DNA from 3 places in the Streptacidiphilus sp. MAP12-33 genome. Region 3 is predicted to be linked to each of the others. Evidence: predicted binding sites of a transcription regulator. Region 3 holds the regulator's gene; each other region holds the start of a gene.

Region 1 (7,678 bases), on a different contig from region 3:
GAGCTCGGTCCGGTCCACCCGGACGATCGTGCGGCGGTCGCCGACGGCCTCGCGCAGCGCGTCCAGTCGCGCGTCCACGTCCGGCTGGTGCGCCCGGTCACGCAGGAACTCGGCGTCCGCGCCGAGCCCGTGCACGCCCAGCCGCGTCGCGCGGCCGTTGTGCGTGACCACCAGATCGGGAGAGACCGTGGCCCCCAGCACCTCGCGGCAGCAGTCGGCGAAGGCCCGCGCCCACCGCTCGGTCAGGAACCCGGCCCGGTCCGCGCCGAGGATGCCCTCCAGTACCTGGCGGGCCACGTCGTCGGGCAGCAGCCGGTAGTAGTCCGGCGGCGCCCAGGGGGTGTGCGAGAAGTGCGCGATCCGCACGTCCGGGCGCAGTTCCCGGAGCAGCCGAGGTGTCAGTGACAGGTGGTAGTCCTGGACGAGTACCGCCGCTCCCGGCTCGGCGCTCTCCGCCAGCGCGTCGGCGAAGGCGCGGTTGTACGCCTCGTAGGAGGCCCACTCGTCGCGGAACCGCGCGTCGAAGGCGGGCCGCGTCGGTGTGTCGTACAGGAGGTGGTGGACGAACCAGAGGGTCGAGTTGGCGATGCCGTTGTACGCGTGGGCGAAGGTCTCCGCGTCGATGTCCAGCATCCGCACGTCGGGCTCGGTCAGGCCCTGACGGGCGGCTGCCCGGTCGCCGTCCGAGAGCGCGGCGCAGACCCAGACGCTCCGCTGCTCGCTGCCGATCGCGGACAGGCCGGAGACCAGCCCGCCGCCGCCACGGCGTGGCGTCAGCGTGCCGTCGTCACCGAGGGTGAACGACACGGGGCCACGGTTGGACGCGAGAACGACGGGCGCGGTGGTCGAAGCCATATCTCTCACCCTTGCCTCTCAGGGATGCGGGCAAACCTCCCGCGCCACGGCCCCCGGCCGCGCGCGGTACTCGGGGACGGACGCCATCGGCGGGCGCTCCACCGTGGCGACCTCGGTGCTGCTCGGGGTGAAGCCGGCCTCCGTGCGGGTGAACTGCACGAGCTCGGAGCGCACCGTCTCCTCGGGCGTCTTCAGCCGCTCCAGCGCGGTGCGGTAGATGGTGGCCGCCATCCGGCCGAGCGCCTGCGCGTCCTGGTGCCGATGGTGCCGCACGCCCACGTCGACCTGGGCCAGCGCGTCGAGGCCGACCAGACCGAGCGCGTCCACCAGCAGGCCGAGCTCGACGCCGTAGCCGGTGGGGAACGGCAGCCGTTCCAGCAGCGTGCGCCGCGCCGCGTACTCGCCGCCGAGCGGCTGGACGAAGCCGGCCAGCAGCGGCCAGTGCAGGTTGAGCAGCGGCCGGGCGACCAGCTCGGTGACGCGGCCGCCGCCGGCCGGTATGGAGCCGGACTCGGTGTCGAAGGGCCGGTCGTACATCGCCTTGACGAAGGCCACGTCCGGCTCGGTCAGCAGCGGGCCGACGATGCCGGAGACGAAGGCGGAGTCGAAGGCCCGCAGGTCGGAGTCGATGAAGCAGACCACGTCGCCGGTGGTGGCCAGCAGGGACCGCCACAGCACCTCGCCCTTTCCGGGCTCGGTGGGCAGCCGCGGCAGGATCTCGTCCCGGTGCACCACCCGCGCGCCCGCCGCCGCGGCCTCGTGAGCGGTGCGGTCCACCGAGCCGGAGTCGACCACGACCAGCTCGTCCACCAGCGGCACGGCCTCGACCAGGTCGCGGCGGATGGCCGTGACGATCTCGCCGACCGTCTCCTCCTCGTCCAGAGCGGGCAGGACCACGCTGACGGTCACCCCGCCGCGGCGCTTGGCCTCCAGCAGGTCGGGCAGGGGTCGGTCGGCGGCGCTCCAGGACCGGTGGCGCAGCCATTCCTCGACCTGGTCCAGCACGGGGCTCCCTCTTCACGGGTAGGCGGTGGGCGGGTGGCGGTGACCGTCTCGCGTCTCGGACGGTAGTCGGCGCTCGGTGGTGCTTCGGTTACAGTCTTGAGGACGAGGTGTGGTCATCGCACATTGGGGTCTGCCTCGGAACAAACGCGACGCGCGCGGAAGCGCGGCGCCATAGCGCTCATCCAGAGGGACTGAGGGAACGGCCCGTTGAAGTCCCGGCAACCCCCCTGCCAAGCGGTTCGCGTCCGACCACGTGAGCCCGGCCGGGAAGGTGCCAATTCCGTCCCGCGGCGAAACGCGCCTCGGGGAAGATGAGGAGAGAGGTTCTCGCCATCATGGCTTCCGACAGCCGCACCATCGCACCCGACGCCTTCGGCCCCGCCGTGGCCCTGTCCTGTCGCGAGTGCGGAGCACGCACCCCCCTCGCCCCCGACTTCGCCTGCGCCGAGTGCTTCGGCCCGCTGGAGGTCGCCTACGAACTCCCGGCCGGTGACCCGGAGGGCCTGCGCAAGCAGATCGAGAACGGCCCGAACAACATCTGGCGCTACGCGCCGCTGCTGCCGGTCTCGCCGGACGTCGCCGAGCGCCCGAGCCTGAACCCGGGCCTGACCAAGCTGGTCAAGGCGAACAACCTGGCCCGTGAGCTGGGCGTCACCGGCTCCCTCTACGTCAAGGACGACTCCGGCAACCCGACCCACTCCTTCAAGGACCGGGTCGTGGCCATCGCCGTCGAGGCGGCCCGCACCTTCGGCTTCACCACGCTCTCCTGCTCCTCCACGGGCAACCTGGCCGGCGCCGTCACGGCCGCCGCCGCCCGCACGGGGCTGCGCGCCTGCGTCTTCATCCCGCACGACCTGGAGGCCGGCAAGGTCGTCATGGCCGCGGTCTACGGCGGCGACGTCGTCGGCATCGACGGCAACTACGACGACGTGAACCGCTTCTGCTCCGAGCTGATCGGCGACCCGGCCGGCGAGGGCTGGGGCTTCGTCAACGTGAACCTGCGCCCCTACTACGGCGAGGGATCCAAGACGCTGGCCTACGAGATCTGTGAGCAGCTCGGCTGGCGCATCCCGGACCAGCTGGTCATCCCGATCGCCTCCGGCTCCCAGCTGACGAAGATCGACAAGGGTCTCAAGGAGCTGATCGCCCTCGGCCTGGTCGAGGACAAGCCCTACAAGATCTTCGGCGCCCAGGCCGAGGGCTGCTCCCCGGTCTCCGCCGCCTTCAAGGCCGGCCACGACGTGGTCCGCCCGCAGAAGCCCGACACCATCGCCAAGTCGCTGGCCATCGGCAACCCGGCCGACGGCATCTACGTGCTCGACATCGCCCGGCGCACCGGCGGCGCGGTCGAGGACGTCAACGACGAGCAGGTCGTCGACGCGATCCGGCTGCTGGCCCGCACCGAGGGCATCTTCGCCGAGACGGCGGGTGGCGTGACCGTGGGCGTGCTGCGCAAGTTGATCGAGAACGGCGTGCTCGACCCGGCCGCCGAGACCGTCGTGCTCAACACCGGCGACGGCCTGAAGACCCTGGAGGCCGTGGCGGACGCCGCCCGCCCGACCGCCGTCATCCGCCCCACCCTTGACTCGTTCCGAGAGGCAGGCCTCGCATGAGCGTCACCGTCCGCATCCCCACCATCCTGCGCACCTACACGGGCGGCAATGCGGAGGTGAGCGCCGAGGGCGCCACCCTGGCCGAGGTCATCAAGGACCTGGAGGCCAACCACACGGGCATCTCCGCCCGCCTCCTGGACGACAACGGCAAGCTGCGCCGCTTCGTCAACATCTACGTCAACGACGACGACGTGCGTTTCGCCGAGGGCCTGGAGACGTCCACCCCGGACGGCGCGAGCGTCTCGGTCATCCCCGCCGTCGCCGGTGGTTGCTGAACCCTACTGACCGGTCAGGTGCGAAAGCCCGGCCACCCCTTACGGGGGTGGCCGGGCTCCTGTCATTTCCGGAGGTTTAAGAGGAGTAGAGTGCTCCTGTCCCGTCCCGTGAGACGGTTGACGTGTTCTTTTTCGCCCGGGGATCTGTCGTGAATCGTCCGATATGCCCGGCCCGAATTGCTCCCCTTAGCCGCCGCGCGCCGCTTATGTCTGATTACTCCCCGTGAGAATTGGCCTTCGAATGCTCTGTTGCTCAGGGCATCGGAGTGGATACATTCAGCGTCGGCCGAGCACCGGCACTGCAACTCCGCAGCGTCAGAGTCCGGCCCGGTCCGCGGTGTGCGGACCGTGAAAGGGCCAGTAATAGGGGAGTTTGGAATGGCTCAGGGCACCGTCAAGTGGTTCAACGCGGAGAAGGGGTACGGCTTCATCGCGGTCGACGGTGGTGCGGACGTGTTCGTCCACTACAGCGCGATCCAGATGGACGGGTACCGGTCGCTCGAAGAGGGCCAGCGGGTGGAGTTCGAGATCTCGCAGGGCCAGAAGGGCCCGCAGGCCGACATGGTCAAGGTCATCGGCTGAGGCACCACCACCGGCTGACATCGGCAGCGATCGCTGACTGATCAGGACCCGCAGAGCTCGTTCCAGACGAAACGATGCATCCACGCAGGTCTTCCGAAGGACCCCTCCCCGCACGCGGGCAGGGGTCCTTCGTCATTCCCGCGCGTCTGCCTGCCCCTTCGTCCCCTTCCCCCCGCCGGAGGCGTCCCTTCCCGTCCCCGGCTTCGCGGAGCTGCTTGCACTCAAGGGGGTCGAGTGCTAATCATTGGCGTTAGCACTCTGAGGTAGAGAGTGACAACGGGCCGGGTCGGTGAGACCCCGGTGGCGGCGGTAAGGAACCGTCGTGGCCGAGGTCGTCCGTCGCGGGCGCCAGCGCGGTCCAGAAGCAGCCAGCTGTCCAGGAGGACCACTTCCATGGCCAAGATCATTGCGTTCGACGAGGAGGCTCGTCGCGGCCTCGAGCGCGGCATGAACCAGCTCGCCGACGCTGTCAAGGTCACGCTGGGCCCCAAGGGCCGCAACGTCGTTCTGGAGAAGAAGTGGGGCGCCCCCACGATCACCAACGACGGTGTCTCCATCGCCAAGGAGATCGAGCTCGAGGACCCGTACGAGAAGATCGGCGCCGAGCTCGTCAAGGAGGTCGCCAAGAAGACCGACGACGTCGCGGGTGACGGCACCACCACCGCCACCGTGCTGGCCCAGGCGCTCGTTCGCGAGGGTCTGCGCAACGTCGCCGCCGGCGCCAACCCGATGGCCCTCAAGCGCGGCATCGAGAAGGCCGTCGAGGCCGTCTCCGCCCAGCTGCTGGCGCAGGCCAAGGAGGTGGAGACCAAGGAGCAGATCGCTGCCACCGCCTCCATCTCGGCCGCCGACACCCAGATCGGCGAGCTCATCGCCGAGGCCATGGACAAGGTCGGCAAGGAAGGCGTCATCACCGTCGAGGAGTCCCAGACCTTCGGTCTGGAGCTGGAGCTCACCGAGGGTATGCGCTTCGACAAGGGCTTCATCTCGGCGTACTTCGCCACCGACCTGGAGCGCATGGAGACGGTCTTCGAGGACCCCTACATCCTCATCGCCAACTCCAAGATCGGCTCGATCAAGGACCTGCTCCCGCTGCTCGAGAAGGTCATGCAGTCCGGCAAGCCGCTGCTGATCATCGCCGAGGACGTCGAGGGCGAGGCGCTCTCCACCCTGGTCGTCAACAAGATCCGCGGCACCTTCAAGTCCGTCGCCGTCAAGGCCCCGGGCTTCGGTGACCGCCGCAAGGCCATGCTCGGCGACATCGCCATCCTCACGGGTGGCCAGGTCATCTCCGAGGAGGTCGGCCTCAAGCTGGAGAACGCCGGTCTGGAGCTGCTGGGCCGCGCGCGCAAGGTCGTCGTCACCAAGGACGAGACCACCATCGTGGACGGCTCCGGCGAGAGCGACCAGGTCGCGGGCCGCGTGGCGCAGATCCGTGCCGAGATCGAGAACAGCGACTCGGACTACGACCGCGAGAAGCTGCAGGAGCGCCTGGCCAAGCTGGCCGGTGGCGTCGCCGTCATCAAGGCGGGCGCGGCCACCGAGGTCGAGCTCAAGGAGCGCAAGCACCGCATCGAGGACGCCGTTCGCAACGCGAAGGCCGCCGTCGAGGAGGGCATCGTCGCCGGTGGTGGCGTGGCCCTGCTTCAGGCCGGTGTCGCGTTCGAGAAGCTCGAGCTCGAGGGTGACGAGGCGACCGGTGCCAACATCGTGCGCGTGTCGCTCGAGGCCCCGATCAAGCAGATCGCGACCAACGCCGGCCTCGAGGGCGGTGTCGTGGTGGAGAAGGTCCGCAACCTCCCCGCCGGTCACGGTCTGAACGCCGCCACCAACGAGTACGTCGACCTCATCGCCGCGGGCATCATCGACCCGGCCAAGGTCACGCGTTCCGCGCTGCAGAACGCGGCCTCCATCGCCGCGCTCTTCCTCACCACCGAGGCCGTCATCGCCGACAAGCCGGAGAAGGCCGCTGCGGCCGCCGGCGGCGGCATGCCGGGCGGTGACATGGACTTCTGATCCCCAGCTTCCCGCTGACGGATCACGAGTTCTTCAAGGCGGCCAGCCGACCCGAGAGGGTCGGGTGGCCGCCTTCCTTGTGTTGCACCATCCAGGGGCGCGGGCTCTGCCGCGTGGGCGCGACAGGCCACCCAGCCACGCGCGCGCCGGACGAGCTGGGCCGTCCGTCCCGGGTGGTGGTCGCTCGAGCCGCCGGAGGCTGCGCCTTCAGGGGCGGTGCGAGGCGGTGCGACTGGTCCGTGCGAGAAAATGGAGCCCATGGAGAAAGCACTGGAGTCCGCCCTGCACGGCGCGCGGAGCGCGCTGCTGCGGGACCTGACCGCGCGGGACGTCGCGGACGCCGCCGTCGTCTCGCTGCTGGAGGACGCGATCGCGAAGCGGCGGTGGTGGGTGGAGCAGTGGCCGGACGGGGTCGAGTACGTGCTCGGGCTCATCGCCCAGGACGTCCAGGACGGGCTGCTGGAGGGCTGGGGGCGCTGGCCGTTGTGCCAGGACTGCGCGGCCGACGGGGACCCGCACGCGCTGAGCGCCGAGCCGGAGCTCGGCCCGGACCCGCACTGGGTCTGCGGCAAGGAGGGTCGCGTCGTCGCCGCCGTCGGCGAGCTCGCGTCGTGATCCTGATCGACCCGCCGAGCTGGCCGGGGCACGGCCGGCTCTGGTCGCACCTGGTCTCCGACGTCTCCTACGACGAGCTGCACGCCTTCGCGCGGCGACTCGGCGTGCCGGAGCGGGGCTTCGACGGCGACCACTACGACGTGCCGGAGCGCCTCTACGCGCAGGCGCTGGAGCTGGGCGCGACGCCGGTCCGCAGCCGCGAGATCGTCGTCCGGCTCACGTCCGCCGGTCTGCGCCGGCGCAAGCGCCGGTCGGCCGAGCCCTAGCGCATCAACCGCTGCGCGGTGAGCCAGGCCGTCAGCTGCTCCAGCTGTACCTCGCTCAGCGCCCGCATCGGGAACGAGACGTTGCCGACGCTGCGGGTGCCCTCGAAAATCAGCCAGCCGTGGTCGCGCCGGACCCGGCGCACCGCCGGCCAGCGGACCTGGTGCGAGACGAACTGGTTGCGCCAGGAGAGCCCGGCCTCGGTGAAGCGCAGCGACAGCGGCTCCCCGGAGGAGAGCAGCCGCACCCGCCGCACGACCGCCTGCACGTGCGTGCCGACGAGCAGGGCCGAGAGCGCGAGCAGCGTGAGGTGCGCCGTGGTCATGCCCTTGGCCCCGAAGGCGACGACGAGGCCGGCCAGACCCACCGCGATCCAGAAGGCGGGGATCCAGGCGGCCGTCCGCAACCAGCGGGCACGCCGCTCCCCGTGCTGGTACTCGAACTCGGCCTCGA
Region 2 (7,678 bases), on a different contig from region 3:
GGTGCCGACCGTGCAGCGGGCGCTGGACGAGGCCGGGATCAAGGCGAGCGACCTCGACGGCATCGCCGTCACCGCCGGGCCCGGTCTCGCGGGCGCGCTGCTGGTCGGCGTCAGCGCCGCCAAGGCCTACGCCTACGCGCTCGGCAAGCCCCTCTACGGCGTCAACCACCTGGCCTCGCACATCTGCGTGGACCAGCTGGAGCACGGTCGGCTGCCCTCGCCGACGATGGCGCTGCTGGTCTCCGGCGGCCACTCCTCGCTGCTGTTCACCGAGGACATCACCAGCGGGGTCCGCTCGCTCGGCGCCACCATCGACGACGCGGCGGGGGAGGCCTTCGACAAGGTCGCCCGGCTGCTCAACCTGGGCTTCCCCGGCGGCCCGGTGATCGACCGTTACGCCCGCGAGGGCGACCCGGCGGCCATCGCCTTCCCGCGCGGCCTCTCCGGCGCCAAGGACCCCGCCTACGACTTCTCCTTCTCCGGCCTCAAGACGGCCGTCTCACGCTGGGTCGAGGCCAAGCGCCGGGCCGGCGAGGAGGTGCCCGTCCGGGACGTCTCCGCGTCCTTCCAGGAGGCCGTCGTCGACGTGCTGACCCGCAAGGCGATCCGCGCCTGCAAGGACGAGGGCGTCGACCACCTGATGATCGGCGGCGGCGTCGCCGCCAACTCCCGTCTGCGGGCGCTGGCCCAGGAGCGCTGCGACCGCGCGGGCATCACGCTGCGCGTCCCGCGCCCCAAGCTCTGCACCGACAACGGCGCCATGGTCGCGGCGCTCGGCGCGGAGATGGTGTGGCGGGACCGGGCCCCCTCCGCGTTCGATCTCTCCGCGGATTCCTCCCTGCCGGTCACCGAGACGCACGTACCGGCGTCTCATGACGAGCTGCACCGTCTGTCGGAGTAGAGAGCACCGGGTTCGAAGAAACGAAGAAGTGGCCGGGTCGTCGCGCGTACGTGGGCGCGGCGACCGCGCGACGTTCGTGAACATGACATTCGTGAACATGGTGAAGCGGATCGAGGAGCAGGGCTTCACCGTCGCGCGGCTGGAGGACTACATCGCCCCGCCGGCGGGCTGACCCACCAACATCACCGGCGCACCGGCGGCCCGGGTCAACACGACGACCGCGGAGTTCACCCCCTCGGGCTTGATCTTCTTGCGCAGCTCCTCCGGCTCGATCGCGGAGCCGCGCTTCTTGATCACGAGCGTGCCGATGCCACGCTCGCGCACCAGCGCCTTGAGCTTCTTCAGGTTGAACGGGAGCGTGTCGGTGATCTCGTACGCGGTCGCGTAGGGGGTCGGTGCCAGCCGGTCCGTCGTCAGGTAGGCGATGGTCGGGTCGATCAGCGTGGCGTCCAGCTCCCCGGCGACCTCGGCGACCAGGTGCGCGCGGATGACGGCCCCGTCCGGCTCGTACAGGTAGCGGCGGACGGGGCCGACGGCCGGATCCGGCAGCCGTCCGCCGGTCAGGCTGTCGGCGGCCGGGAGCAACGTCGCACGGTGCGGCTGCGTGGGGCTTGTACCGAACCAGAGGGCCGCCTCCTTCACGTCCCCGCCCTCGGAGACCCACTCCGCCTCCGCGTCCGTCGGCACCGCCTCGTGGGGGATGCCGGGGGCCACCTTGATGGCCCCGACCCGGGCCTTCCTGGCGGCCTGGACGGCCCAGCTGAGCGGCGGGGCGTACGCCTCCGGGTCGAAGATCCGGCCGCGTCCTCCGCGGCGCGCAGGGTCCACGAAGACGGCGTCGTAGCCGGCCGTGTCCACGTCCACGACGTCGGCGCAGCGCGCCTCGATCAGCTCCGCCAGGCCCAGCGCCTCAGCGTTGGCCCGGGCGACCGCGTGGGCGACCGGGTCCAGGTCCACCGCCAGCACCCTGATCCCGGCGCGTGCCAGCGCGATGGCGTCCCCGCCGATCCCGGAGCACAGGTCCGCGACGGAGGCCACACCGAGTTCCCGCATCCGCCGCGCCCGCCACTCGGCGACACTCGTCCGGGTGGACTGCTCGACCCCGTTCGGCGTGAAGTACATCCGCGCCGCGTCCGCCCCGAACTTCGCCGCCGCACGGGTGCGCAGGCGCGCCTGGGCGAGGGCTGCCGAGACCAGTTCCGCGTCGTGGGTGCGGCGCAGGCGGGTCGCCAGCGCGAGCTCGTCGCCGGGGGAGTGGTCCCGCAGCTCGGCCAGCAGGTCCTGGCCCTCGGGCGTCAGCAGGGCGTGGAGATCTTCGGTGCGCACTCGTCCATTGTGACGGGAGGGGACCGACGGTTTCGCGAGGAGATGTAAGCGACGCGTTGGCACTCTGGTTGACCGAGTGCTAACCGCCGCCTACAGTCGTCGTTGGCACTCTCCACACGAGAGCGCTAAGCGTGAGACGGTACGTCCGGCACCGCGACGACGGGCTTGCCATGTCCTCACGCCCCAAGACATGTGTACCCCGGATCTCCGAAGGGGGAGGTCGGATCGTGACGACCACCAGCTCCAAGGTTGCCATCAAGCCGCTCGAGGACCGCATTGTGGTCCAGCCGCTCGACGCCGAGCAGACCACCGCCTCTGGCCTGGTCATCCCGGACACCGCGAAGGAGAAGCCCCAGGAGGGCGTCGTCCTCGCGATCGGTCCGGGTCGCTTCGAGGACGGCCAGCGTCTTCCGCTCGATGTCGCTGTCGGCGACGTCGTCCTCTACAGCAAGTACGGCGGCACCGAGGTCAAGTACCAGGGCCAGGAGTACCTGGTCCTCTCGGCCCGTGACGTGCTCGCGGTCATCGAGAAGTAAGACCTGACCAGCTGACCGCTCCGGCGGCCAAGGCAAAGTCGTGACCCGCCCCGGCACTCCGTACCACGGGGTCCGGGGCGCGGTCGTTTCGAGAGGGAACCCCTAGGCATGGCCAAGATCCTGCAGTTCGACGAGGACGCCCGCCGCTCGCTGGAGCGCGGTGTCAACAAGCTGGCCGACACCGTCAAGGTGACGATCGGCCCCAAGGGTCGCAACGTCGTCATCGACAAGAAGTTCGGCGCGCCGACCATCACCAACGACGGTGTCACCATCGCCCGCGAGGTCGAGCTGGACGACCCGTACGAGAACCTTGGCGCGCAGCTCGTCAAGGAGGTCGCCACCAAGACCAACGACATCGCGGGTGACGGCACCACCACCGCGACCGTCCTGGCCCAGGCGCTCGTCAACGAGGGTCTGCGCAACGTCACCGCCGGCGCCGGCCCGGCCGCCCTCAAGCGCGGCATCGACGCGGCCGTCAAGGCCGTCGCCGAGCACCTGCTCTCCGTCGCCCGCGAGGTCGAGGGCAAGGAGGACATCGCCGCCGTCGCCGCGCTGTCCGCCCAGGACCAGACCGTCGGCGAGCTCATCGCCGAGGCCATGGACAAGGTGGGCAAGGACGGTGTCATCACCGTCGAGGAGTCCAACACCTTCGGCCTGGAGCTCGAGTTCACCGAGGGCATGCAGTTCGACAAGGGTTACCTGTCGCCCTACATGACCACGGACCAGGAGCGCATGGAGGCCGTGCTCGAGGACCCGTACATCCTCGTGCACCAGGGCAAGATCTCCTCCATCCAGGACCTGCTCCCGCTGCTGGAGAAGATCCTTCAGGGCGGTGCCTCCAAGCCGCTGCTGATCATCGCCGAGGACGTCGAGGGCGAGGCGCTCTCCACCCTGGTCGTGAACAAGATCCGTGGCACCTTCAACGCCGTCGCCGTCAAGGCCCCCGGCTTCGGTGACCGCCGCAAGGCCATGCTGGGCGACATCGCCACGCTGACCGGCGCCACCGTCATCGCCGAGGAGGTCGGCCTCAAGCTCGACCAGGCCGGCCTGGACGTGCTCGGCTCCGCCCGCCGCGTGACCGTCTCCAAGGACGACACCACGATCGTCGACGGCGCCGGCTCCTCCGAGGAGGTCGCCGGTCGCGTCGCCCAGATCAAGGGCGAGATCGAGGGCACCGACTCCGACTGGGACCGCGAGAAGCTGCAGGAGCGCCTGGCCAAGCTGGCCGGCGGCGTCTGCGTCATCAAGGTCGGCGCGGCCACCGAGGTCGAGCTCAAGGAGAAGAAGCACCGTCTCGAGGACGCCATCTCGGCGACCCGCGCCGCGGTCGAGGAGGGCATCGTCGCCGGCGGTGGCGCCTCCCTGGTCCACGCGCAGAAGGTGCTCGACGGCGGCCTCGGCCTTTCCGGCGACGAGGCCGTGGGTGTCGCGGTCGTCCGCCGCGCCCTGGTCGAGCCGCTGCGCTGGATCGCCCAGAACGCGGGCCTCGAGGGCTACGTCATCACCACCAAGGTCGCCGAGCTCGGCGACGTCCGCGAGGGCTACAACGCCGCCACCGGCGAGTACGGCGACCTGGTCAAGGCCGGCGTCATCGACCCGGTCAAGGTGACCCGCTCCGCGCTGGAGAACGCCGCGTCCATCGCCTCCCTGCTGCTCACGACCGAGACCCTGGTCGTCGAGAAGAAGGAGGAGGAGCCGGCCGCGGCCGGTCACTCCCACGGTGGCCACGGCCACTCGCACTGAGTCTGTTCGCTGGTGAGCCGGAAGCCCGGCACCCCCTCGGGGGTGCCGGGCTTCCGGCTTCGGTCAGGCGAGGCGCTTGGCCGCCGACTCGCGATGGCTCTCCGAGAGGGCGGGCAGATCCAGCATCAGCGGGAGCACCTCCGGCGCACGGGAGTGCAGCGCGCGGAACACGTCCGCCGAGCTGACGCCGTGCTCCGGCGTGTGCACCACGGTGACCTCGTCCCCCGCGCGGATCACGCCCGGCGTGAGCACCCGCAGGTACGCGCCGGGGCGCGCGCGGTCCGTGAACGTCCTGACCCAACGCTCCTGCTCCATCCACCCTGCGAAGGTCCGGCAGGGGATGCGGGTCGCGCTCACCTCCAGCAGCAGCGTCTCGCCGATCCGCCACCGCTCCCCGATCAGCGCGTCGGAGACGCGCAGGCCGGTGATGGTCAGGTTCTCCCCGAACACCCCGTTGGGCAGCTCCCGCCCGAGCTCCTCGGCCCAGGCGTCCAGCTCCTCGCGCGCGTACGCGTACACGGCCTGGTCCACCCCGCCGTGATGCCGCACATCGCAGATGGCGTCCCCGGCCAGCCCACTCACCCCCTTGCGCTCGGTCGGCGCGGTGACCTCGACGGGCCCGTCGACGGGCTTCTTCCCGATGGCGGTGACACCGGGGTCGGAGTACACGGTCGGCTCCGGCCGCCCGACGTTGACGGAGATCAGGGTTCCCATGGGCACGAGGGTAGTTGCACCCTCCCGGGGTCCGAAGGCCCCAGGGCGCGGGGAACTGCGCGGACAACCCGCCCCAGGCACATGGCCCAGTTCGCCCGGGATCTCACTGCCTGCGGTGACTTGTCGCGCAGTTCCCCGCGCCCCTGGGAGGCGCAACCGCGTGTCCTGCCTATCCTTGCCCCGTGATCGAGGCCAGACATCTCCGCGTGCTGCGGGCCGTCGCCCGGCAGGGCAGCTTCTCCGCCGCCGCGCGCGAGCTCGGGCTGACGCAGCCCGCCATCAGTCAGCAGATGAAGGCGCTGGAGAAGTCCCTCGGCACCCCCCTCGTCGTCCGTGTCGGACGCGGCGTCGCGCTGAGCGAGGCCGGCCGGGTTCTCGCCGAGCACGCCGCAGGCGTGCTCGCGGGGCTCGCCGCGGCGGAGGACGCGGTCGCGGGCATCGCGGGGCTCCAGGCGGGCCGGGTGCGGCTGGTCTCGTTCCCGACCGCGAGCGCCACGCTCGTCCCCGCCGCCGTGGCCGCGCTCCGCGCCCAGGCGCCGGGCGTGCAGGTGTCGCTGACCGAGGCCGAACCGCCGGCCTCCGTCTCCATGCTGCGGGCCGCCGAGTGCGAACTCGTCCTCGCCTTCCGCTACCCGGGCGGCAGCGAGCCGGAGGACTGGAGCGACCTGCGGGTGACGCGGCTGCGCCGCGACCCGTTGGTGGCACTGCTCCCGCCGGACCACCCGCGCGCGGGAGAGCCGCGGCTCGGCGACCTCGCGTCGCTGAAGGCGGACCCGTGGATCGCCGGCTGCCCCCAGTGCCGCGGGCACCTGGTGGACCTGTGCGAGGCCGCGGGCTTCACGCCGCGCATCGACTTCGCGACCGACGACTACCCGGCCGTGCGGGGGCTGGTCGCCGCGGGACTGGGCGTGGCCGTGCTGCCGCGGCTCGCCCTCGCGGCGACGCGGACCGACGGGGTCGCCGTCGTCCCGCTCGCCGCGGAGGTCTCCCGGGAGATCGTCGCGCTGACCCTGCCGGACCTGGGACGGGTGCCGGCAGTCGCGCTCATGCTCGAGAAGCTGACGAGCCCGGAGAAGCTGAAGGGCCTGTAGGAGACAGGCCCTGGTCGGCGCGCCGTGAGCTCGGCGCGGATGCGGATGCGGATGTACGGATCTTGAAGAAACGTTCCGTCAGATCGATCGTGTCGCGGTCGTGTCAGTCGACGGGCAACAGCGAGAGCGGATCGAGGGTGCGGCGGCGGGCCCGCCCCAGCAGTTCCTCGCGTTCGTCCTCGGTGAGGCCGCCCCAGACCCCGTAGGGCTCACGTACCGCCAGTGCGTGCGACGCGCACTCCGCGCGCACCGGGCACCGCATGCAGACCTCCTTCGCGGACTGTTCCCGCGAGGTCCGTGCGGCTCCGCGCTCTCCTTCCGGATGGAAGAACAGAGAGCTGTCCACGCCGCGGCATGCGGCGGAGAGCTGCCAGTCCCACAGGTCTGCGTTCGGGCCAGGGAGCCGTGAGTAGTCGGCCATGGTCGTTGATCCCTTGAGTGGTGCTAGCGATTCAGTACGAACTGATGGAAATATGACTCATGCAGATCTAACGGACAAGAGGCCATCAGCGTTGCATAACGTGCCGATAACCATCAAATCCCACGAAAACGGACTAATCCACCACGTGGCGGGGAAGCGTGTCCTGCATGCGGGTGCACTCGTTGGGCCTAACGGCAAGCCCGACGAGGCGCGCGGTCGTCGCACGAGCGACGCATTTGCGCCCAAGTGCACCGCGAGGTGGATGATCCGTAGCGGGTCGGACACGTAGAGTGGTGGAGGCTGCGGCCAGGCCGTAACTCATTCGGGTGACGGTCGTTGGGAGTGCGGAGGCGGCAAACGGCACGGGCGTCGGGGAAGACGCCGGTCCACCGGAGGCCGTGCCGGTGACGATTCGTACCAGCCAGGAGGCTCAAGGTGACGCTCATCAGCTGCGGAGGCGGGTCATGACTTCCGTTCTCGTGTGTGACGATTCCCCGCTCGCCCGCGAGGCGCTGCGCCGCGCCGTGGCGACGGTCCCCGGCGTCGACCGGGTGACCACGGCCACCAACGGCGAGGAGGTCCTCCGCCGCTGGGTCGCGGACCGCTCCGACCTGGTCCTGATGGACGTCCGGATGCCGGGCCTCGGCGGAGTGGAGACGGTCCGCCGCCTCCTGTCCGCCGACCCGGGCGCGCGCATCATCATGCTCACCGTCGCCGAGGACCTCGACGGCGTGGCGCTCGCGGTCGCCGCCGGCGCCCGCGGCTACCTGCACAAGGACGCGTCCCGCGCCGAACTGCGGGCCACGGTCACCCAGGCGCTCGCGGACCCGACGTGGCGGCTCGCCCCGCGCCGGCTGCGCTGCGCCGAGATGGGTGCCGCGCCGACGCTGACGGCTCGTGAGATCCAGGTGCTGGAGGGCATGAGCCATGGCCGCAGCAACGCCGA
Region 3 (7,678 bases):
GGTCGGCCACTCCCCGCGGCACGCCGTCCAGTTGCCGGCCGCGCTGCACGAGTTCCTGCGCAGCCAGGGCCACTGGGCGGAGGCCGGGACGGTGCACGGGACGGCGCTGGAGGCCGCCACCGCCTCCGGCGACCTGCTCGGGATGGCGATCTCCCTCTACAACGCCGGTGCCGTCGCCCTCTACGTCGACGAGTACTCGGTCGGCGCCGGGTACCTCGGCCGGGCCGTGGCCCTGTTCGAGGAGTGCGGCCACCGGATCGGCCTGGCCGTCAGCCTGCACCAACTCGGGGCGATGCACCGGCTCTCGGGGGACTACGGCAGGGCCGAGGACGCGTTGCAGCGGGCCCAGACGCTCTTCGACCAGGTCGAGGACGCCACCCACCTCGGTCACGTGCTCACCGAGCTCGGCCACGTGCAGCAGCTGACGGGCCAGTTCGCCGCGGCCATGGGCACCCTGGAGGGGGCCCTGGAGGCGCACCGCCGCACCGGCAACCGCCGCGGCGAGGCGAACGCGCTCGGTCAGCAGGGTGACGTGCTGCAGTGGACGGGCCGGTACGCGGAGGCCCTGGCCAACCACGAGCGGGCGCTGGAGATCTTCACGCGGATCGGGAACGTCGTCGGGCAGGCCATCGCCCTGGTCCAGATCGGCGAGGTGCACTGGGTGCTCGGCGCCCTCGCCGAGGCCGAGCAGAACCTGCGCGACGCGCTGGAGCGGTGCGAGCGGATCGGCAGCCGCCTGGTCCGGGCGAACGCCCTCGCGCACCTCGGCAGCGTCCGGCTCGCGCTCGGGGACCAGGCCGGCGCCGCGAGCTGCCTGCGGGAGGCCCTGGAGATCTGCCGCGACCTCGGCAGCCGTCTGGGTGAGGCGCACGTCCTGCTGCGCCTCGGACGCGTGGCCCTCGCCGGCGCCGACCCGGCGGTGGCAGAGGGCCACCTGAAGGGAGCGCTTCAGCTCTTCGAGCTGACGGAGGACCGCGGCGGCGAGGCGGAGACCCGCAACGCCCTCGGGGTCCTCGACGCCGCGCGCGAACTCCCCGCCGAGGCCGCCCGCCACCACGGCCGCGCCCTCGAGATCGCCGCCGAGATCGGCGCCGCCCTGGAGGAGGCCCGCGCGCTGGAAGGCCTGGCGGTGGCCCACCGCCTGGCCGGTGACGACGCCGAGGAGCAGCTCCTGCTGGACCGCTGTCTCGCGGCCTACACCCGCCTCGCCATCCCCGACGCCGAGCGCGTCCGCGCCCGCCTGCACGACGTCGGCGCATCGTCGGCCACCCTGCCCGGCCCGCGCTGACACGGCGTGGCGGGCGTCGGTGACGCCCGCCACGCGTGCTGGTTCGCCATCATGGGCGGGTGGCCGCACCGCATACCGAGACGACGACGCTCGAAACCCTCCGGGGGCCGCTCACCGGCTACTGCTACCGGATGCTCGGCGCCGCCGGCGAGGTCGACGACGCGGTGCAGGAGACACTGCTGCGCGCCCACCGCAACCTGCACCGGCACGACGCGAGCCGGGCCGGCCTGTCCACCTGGGTGCACGGCATCGCCACCCACGTCTGTCTGGACCTGCTGCGCGGCGCGCGGCGCCGGGCGCTGCCGTGGGACCTGGGCCCGGCGTCCGCCGGCGGTGAGCTGGGCACCCCGCTGCCGGCCGCCCAGTGGGTCGAGCCGCTGGCGGAGTCGCGGCTGCCGCACGTCGCCGACCCGGCCGAGCTCGCCGTGCGGCGCGAGTCGGTGCGGCTGGCCTTCGTCGCCTCCCTGCAGTGGCTGCCTCCGCGGCAGCGGGCGGCTCTGGTGCTGCGCGACGTCCTGGCGTTCAGCGCGGCGGAGACCGCGCAGATCCTCGAGTGCTCCACCGCCGCCGCCAACAGCGCCCTCCAGCGGGCCCGCGCCACCCTGGACGCGCACCGTCCCGCGCCCGCCGACGCCGCCGACCCCGACGATCCGCAGCAGCGGCGCCTGCTGCGCGACTACGTCGACGCCTTCGAGTCCCACGACGTGGACCGGCTGGTCGGCCTGCTCGCCGAGGACGTGCGGTCCGGCATGCCGCCGTTCCTGTGGTGGCTGCACGGTCCGGCGGCCATCGGCGCGGCGGTGGAGGCGGGCGCGGAGTACTGCGCGGAGGACCGCATGCTGCTCGGGGACGTCGCGAGTGGCTGCCTGACCATCGGCCAGTACCGGCCGGACGCGGACGGGATCCTGCGCCCCTTCGCGCTGCTCCTGCTGGAGCTGCGCGGCGGCCGGATCGCCGAGATCGTCACGTTTCTCGGCTGGGGCGAGCGTTTCGCGCAGTTCGGCCTGCCACCGTGGCCGTGACCGATGAGTTTCGGGTCCCCCGGTCGAACCAGGAGTGAGAGCACTCCCCCGACCAGGAAGACCAGGCCCCGCCATGACTCCCGAACCCGACCTCGCCACGCAGACCTACGCCGAGCGCGAGCGTCTCGGCGCGCTCCTCGCACAGCTCACCCCGGAGCAGTGGAACGCGCCCTCGCTCTGCGCGGGCTGGCGCGTCCGGGAGGTCGTCGCGCACCTCACCTTCCCCTTCCGCACCGGCCCGCTGCGGTTCGCGGCGGGGCTCGCGGCCGCGCGCTTCTCCTTCGACCGCTACTGCGACACCGCCGCCCGCCGTGACGGCGCGCGCATGTCCGACGCCGAGCTGCTGGCCGCGCTGCGCGACAACGTCCGCCACCCGTGGCAGCCCCCGGGCGGCGGCCAGGCGGGCGCGCTCAGCCACGACGTGATCCACGGCCTGGACCTCACCGAACCCCTCGGCCTGCCGCCCGCCCCGGCGGAGCGCGTCGCCACCGTCCTCACCCGCGCCGACGGCCGCGCTCTCGCCTACTTCGGCGTCGACCTCACCGGCCTCACCCTCCGCGCCACCGACGCGGACGTCACCCTGGGCGCGGGCGAGCACGTCGTGGACCTCCCGGCCAAGGACCTCCTGCTCACCGTCACCGGCCGCCGTCCGCTCCCCGCGACGACCGTCACAGCCCCGGCGCGCCCCAGACGGGGAACCAGCGGCTGAGGTCCTGCTCGATGCGGAGGTCGTTGCCGAGCATGGCCTTGGTCTGGAGCTCCAGCGGGTTGTCCCGCTTCTCGCCCGGGAGCGGCGCGAAGGGGTAGAAGGAACCGCGCTTGTAGAGGTACACGAGCGCCAGGCGGCGGTTCCGCGCGTCGGTGAAGTTGACCAGCGTGCAGAGCAGCTGCGGGCCGAAGCCCTGGGACTCCAGGCCCGAGTTGACCGCGTGGACGTCGTTGACCAACGACACGATGTCGTCCGGCGACTGCCGGGCGGTGATCCAGCTGTAGCCGTAGGAGTCGCGGGGCGTCACCTCGATCGGCGCGCCGCCGCGGCCGGTGTCCGCGTCCAGCAGGGCCTGGATGTCCTGCTGGACCTGGGCGAACGCGCCGCCCTCGGCGGGGGAGAAGCAGACGGAGCCGACCCCGGTGGGCTTGAAGCCGGCCGCCGCCTCCAGGGTGATCGCGGCCGAGGGGAGGCCGAAGAGCTGGTCGAGGTCGGGCTTGACCGGCTTGGTCCGGCCCAGCAGGGCGTCCAGGAAACCCATCGCTACGTCTGTCCTCTCGGCTCTTCTGTTCGTGGGGGCGGTGACGCTGGGGAAACCGGGGTCAGCTCTTGCCGAGCTCGGCGGAGATCTTGCCGAGCTGCTCCAGCCGCTGCTCCAGCGAGGGGTGCGTGGAGAAGGCGTTCGAAGCGACCTCGCGGGCCGACAGGGCCGGGGCGAAGTAGAAGGCGTTGTACGGCTGCGCCTGGCGCAGGTCCTTGGTCGGGATCGCGGCGATGTCGCCGGTCACCTTCGTCAGCGCCGAGGCCAGCGCCGAGGGGCGGCCCGTCAGCAGCGCGGCCGAGCGGTCCGCGGACAGCTCGCGGTAGCGCGACAGCAGGCGGGTCAGCAGGAAGCTGATCGCGTAGACGACGGCGCTGACCGCGATGACCACGATCGCCGCCACCGCGGCGTTGTCGCCGTCCCGGTTGTCGCGGTCGTTGAAGCCGCCGAACATGCCGAACTGCAGGCCCACGCGGGTGATGATGCCGGCCAGCACGCCGAGGAAGCCGGCGATGGTCATGACGGCCACGTCGCGGTGCGCGACGTGGGAGAGCTCGTGGGCGAGCACACCCTCCAGCTCCTCGGGCTCCAGCCGGCGCAGCAGGCCGGTGGTGACGCAGACGACGGCGTTCTTCTCGTTGCGGCCCGTGGCGAAGGCGTTCGGCATGTCGGTGTCGGCCACGGCGACGCGCGGCTTCTCCATGTCGGCGAGCGCGCAGAGACGGTCGATGGTGCCGTGCAGCTCCGGGTACTCCTGGGGGGAGACCTCGCGGGCGCCCATGCTGAACGCGGCGATCTTGTCACTGAACCAGAACTGGGCGACGAACAGCCCGCCGGCGATGATGACGACGATCGGCCACGCCCCACGCAGTACCACGAGCAGCAGACCGACGAAGGCCACGAAGAGCAGGCCGATCAGGAACATCGTGATCAGCATGCGCGTGGTCAGGCCACGGTCCGGCGCGAAACGAGTCCTGGACATGAGGTCCCTCCTGGGCGGTGAACTGCGAATGCAATTCTGCCGTGCCGCCCTCGCTATGTGGTACGTCTGACGAGGCCTGGACGTTCCGGTCGTGGACCGTCGCGCTTTACACTGACAGCTGACGGAGGCTGGCACTCGAATGTCCAGAGTGCCAGAGCCGAGGTAGGAACAGGATCAAGGTCCGGCTGGAGGTGCGTGCCCGTGCGTGAGGAGCGTCAGCTCGACGACCGCAAGCTCGCGGTGCTGCGCGCCATCGTGCAGGACTACGTGGGCACCGAGGAGCCGGTCGGTTCCAAGGCCCTGGTCGAGCGCCACAACCTCGGCGTGTCGTCGGCGACCATCCGCAACGACATGGCGGTGCTGGAGGACGAGGGCTTCATCCACCAGCCGCACACCAGTGCCGGCCGGGTGCCCACGGACAAGGGCTACCGTCTCTTCGTGGACCGGCTGACCGAGGTCAAGCCGCTGTCCGTCGCGGAGCGCCGGGCGATCACCAACTTCCTCGACCACGCCGTGGACCTGGACGACGTCGTCACCCGCACGGTGCGGCTGCTCGCGCAGCTGACCCGGCAGGTCGCGGTCGTCCAGTACCCCTCGCTGACCCGCTCCACGGTCCGGCACGTCGAACTCGTCGCGCTGACCCCCACGCGGATCATGCTGGTCCTCATCACCGACACGGGCCGGGTCGAGCAGCGTCTGGTCGACTGCCCGCAGCCGGTCGGCGAGGCGATGCTGGGCGACCTGCGCACCCGGCTCAACGCCGGCGCGGGCGGCCGCCGCTTCGCGGAGGTCCCGCGGCTGCTTCAGGACCTGCCGGAGAGCTTCGCGGCGCAGGACCGTCCCGTCGTCACGACGGTGCTGTCCACGCTGTTCGAGGCGCTGGTGGAGCAGACCGAGGAGCGCGTCGTCCTCGGCGGCACCGCCAACCTGACCCGGTTCCCGCACGACTTCCCGCTCACCATCGCCCCCGTACTGGAGGCGCTGGAGGAGCAGGTCGTGCTGCTTCGGCTGCTGGGTGAGACCGCCGATCCGGGCGTGATGGTCAGAATCGGTCACGAGAACGCCTACGAGGGCCTCAATTCCACCTCGGTCGTCTCGGTGGGCTACGGTTCGGGCGACGAGACCGTCGCCAAGCTCGGCGTGGTCGGCCCGACCCGCATGGACTATCCGGGAACCATGGCGGCGGTCCGGGCGGTTGCCCGGTATGTCGGCCAGATCCTGGCCGCGTCCTAGGCGGCCGCGACGACGCGACGACCGACGACGCAGCAGGGACCGACCACACCGGCCCGACCGACACCGGCCCCAGGGCCGGCACGAGCCTCAGACGGAAACTAAGCGGAGCATTTTGGTGGCCACGGACTACTACGCGGTACTCGGCGTCCGACGGGACGCGAGTCAGGACGAGATCAAGAAGGCTTTCCGCCGTCTGGCGCGCGAGCTGCACCCTGACGTCAACCCGGACCCGAAGACGCAGGAGCGGTTCAAGGAGATCAACGCCGCGTACGAGGTCCTCTCCGACCCGAACAAGCGGCAGGTCTACGACCTCGGCGGCGACCCCCTCTCGGCGACGGGCGCGGGCGGCGCGGGCGGCTTCGGCCAGGGCGCGGGCTTCGGCTTCAGCGACATCATGGACGCGTTCTTCGGCGCGGCCGGCGGCCAGCGCGGCCCGCGTTCGCGGACCCGGCGCGGCCAGGACGCCATGATCCGGATCGACATCGATCTGGAGGAGGCGGCCTTCGGCACGACCAAGGACATCCAGGTCGACACCGCGGTCCGCTGCAACACCTGCAACGGCGAGGGCGCGGCCCCCGGCACCTCCGCCCAGACCTGCGACATGTGTCGCGGCCGCGGCGAGATCTCCCAGGTGACCCGGTCCTTCCTGGGCCAGGTCATGACCTCGCGTCCCTGCCCGCAGTGCCAGGGCTTCGGGACCGTCGTCCCCACCCCGTGCCCCGAGTGCGCCGGTGACGGGCGGGTGCGTGCCCGACGCACGCTGACGGTGAAGATCCCCGCCGGCGTGGACACCGGCACGCGGATCCAGCTGGCGGGCGAGGGCGAGATCGGCCCCGGCGGCGGCCAGGCCGGTGACCTCTACGTCGAGATCTCCGAGAACCCGCACCAGATCTTCCAGCGCCGCGGGGACGACCTGCACTGCACGGTCACCCTCCCGATGACGGCGGCGTCACTCGGCACGAAGGTCCCGCTGGAGACGCTGGACGGCATGGCGGAGATCGACATCCGTCCGGGCACCCAGTCGGGCCAGTCCATCCCGCTGCACGGGCGCGGCATCACGCACCTGCGTGGCGGCGGCCGCGGCGACCTCATCGTCCACGTCGAGGTGCTCACCCCCGGCAAACTGGACCCGGAGCAGGAGGAGCTGATGCGCCGCCTGGCGAAGCTGCGCGGCGAGGAACGCCCGTCGGGGCAGTTCGCGCCGGGACAGCAGGGGCTCTTCTCCCGCCTGAAGGACGCGTTCAACGGGCGGTAGGTCGAAGCACCACCCTGTGCGGACGGTCCCGTCGCTTCGGTGATCGACCGCATAGGGTGGTTGCGCGCGGAGTTCCTCGCGCCCCTGGAAAGTGCAACGAAAGCTGAGCCCGTACGTGACCGCTCCTGTCTTCCTGCTCCCCTCCGACCGTCTTGCGACCGCGCGAGTCGGCGGTGTGGTCCGGCTCGACGGTGCGGAGGGGCGGCATGCCGTCTCCGTCAAGCGGCTGAACCCCGGTGAGGAGGTCGTCCTCACCGACGGCGAGGGCGCCGGGCTGCGCGGGACCGTCGCCGCCGTCGAGGGCAAGGACGTCCTCGACGTCAGCGTCAGCGAACTGCTGACCGAGCCCGAGCCGGACGTGCGGATCGTCGTGGTCCAGGCGCTGCCCAAGGGCGACCGCGGCGAGCTCGCGGTGGAGCTGATGACCGAGGTCGGGGTGGACGAGATCGTCCCCTGGCAGGCGTCGCGCTGTATCACGCAGTGGAAGGGCGAGCGCGGCGAGAAGGCCCTCGCGAAGTGGCGCGCGACCGCGCGCGAGGCGGGCAAGCAGTCGCGTCGGCTGCGGTTCCCCGTCGTGCACGGGGCGATGAGCACCCGCCAGGTGTCCACGCTGCTCGCCTCCGCGACGATGCCGGGCGTCCTGCACGA

What was found. The regulator HrcA, encoded in region 3, represses chaperone genes, less so after heat shock. The targets are predictions, from matches to a motif close to TTNGCACTCNGNNNNNCNGAGTGCNAA.
Region 1: the regulator HrcA is predicted to act here: its motif matches at 4,545-4,571, upstream of groL (chaperonin GroEL).
Region 2: the regulator HrcA is predicted to act here: its motif matches at 2,284-2,310, upstream of groES (co-chaperone GroES).

The regions. Positions count from the first base shown of each region.
Region 1 covers NZ_JBGCCA010000006.1:177,080-184,757, reverse strand. The annotation lists gene ABH931_RS09000 (trehalose-6-phosphate synthase) at 1-855, opposite strand, end outside; gene ABH931_RS08995 (glucosyl-3-phosphoglycerate synthase) at 874-1,860, opposite strand; SAM riboswitch class I at 2,036-2,178, shown strand; gene thrC (threonine synthase) at 2,196-3,473, shown strand; gene ABH931_RS08985 (MoaD/ThiS family protein) at 3,470-3,748, shown strand; gene ABH931_RS08980 (cold-shock protein) at 4,127-4,330, shown strand; gene groL (chaperonin GroEL) at 4,724-6,346, shown strand; gene ABH931_RS08970 (hypothetical protein) at 6,596-6,961, shown strand; gene ABH931_RS08965 (DUF4031 domain-containing protein) at 6,958-7,227, shown strand; gene ABH931_RS08960 (YcxB family protein) at 7,224-7,678, opposite strand, start outside.
Region 2 covers NZ_JBGCCA010000049.1:43,331-51,008, reverse strand. The annotation lists gene tsaD (tRNA (adenosine(37)-N6)-threonylcarbamoyltransferase complex transferase subunit TsaD) at 1-901, shown strand, start outside; gene ABH931_RS35805 (methyltransferase domain-containing protein) at 1,049-2,227, opposite strand; gene groES (co-chaperone GroES) at 2,455-2,763, shown strand; gene groL (chaperonin GroEL) at 2,872-4,506, shown strand; gene ABH931_RS35790 (MOSC domain-containing protein) at 4,570-5,220, opposite strand; gene ABH931_RS35785 (LysR family transcriptional regulator) at 5,403-6,311, shown strand; gene ABH931_RS35780 (WhiB family transcriptional regulator) at 6,415-6,732, opposite strand; gene ABH931_RS35775 (response regulator transcription factor) at 7,197-7,678, shown strand, end outside.
Region 3 covers NZ_JBGCCA010000002.1:264,025-271,702, reverse strand. The annotation lists gene ABH931_RS04030 (tetratricopeptide repeat protein) at 1-1,288, shown strand, start outside; gene ABH931_RS04025 (RNA polymerase subunit sigma-70) at 1,348-2,310, shown strand; gene ABH931_RS04020 (maleylpyruvate isomerase family mycothiol-dependent enzyme) at 2,384-3,019, shown strand; gene ABH931_RS04015 (hypothetical protein) at 2,979-3,560, opposite strand; gene htpX (zinc metalloprotease HtpX) at 3,622-4,542, opposite strand; gene hrcA (heat-inducible transcriptional repressor HrcA) at 4,744-5,775, shown strand; gene dnaJ (molecular chaperone DnaJ) at 5,891-7,030, shown strand; gene ABH931_RS03995 (16S rRNA (uracil(1498)-N(3))-methyltransferase) at 7,146-7,678, shown strand, end outside.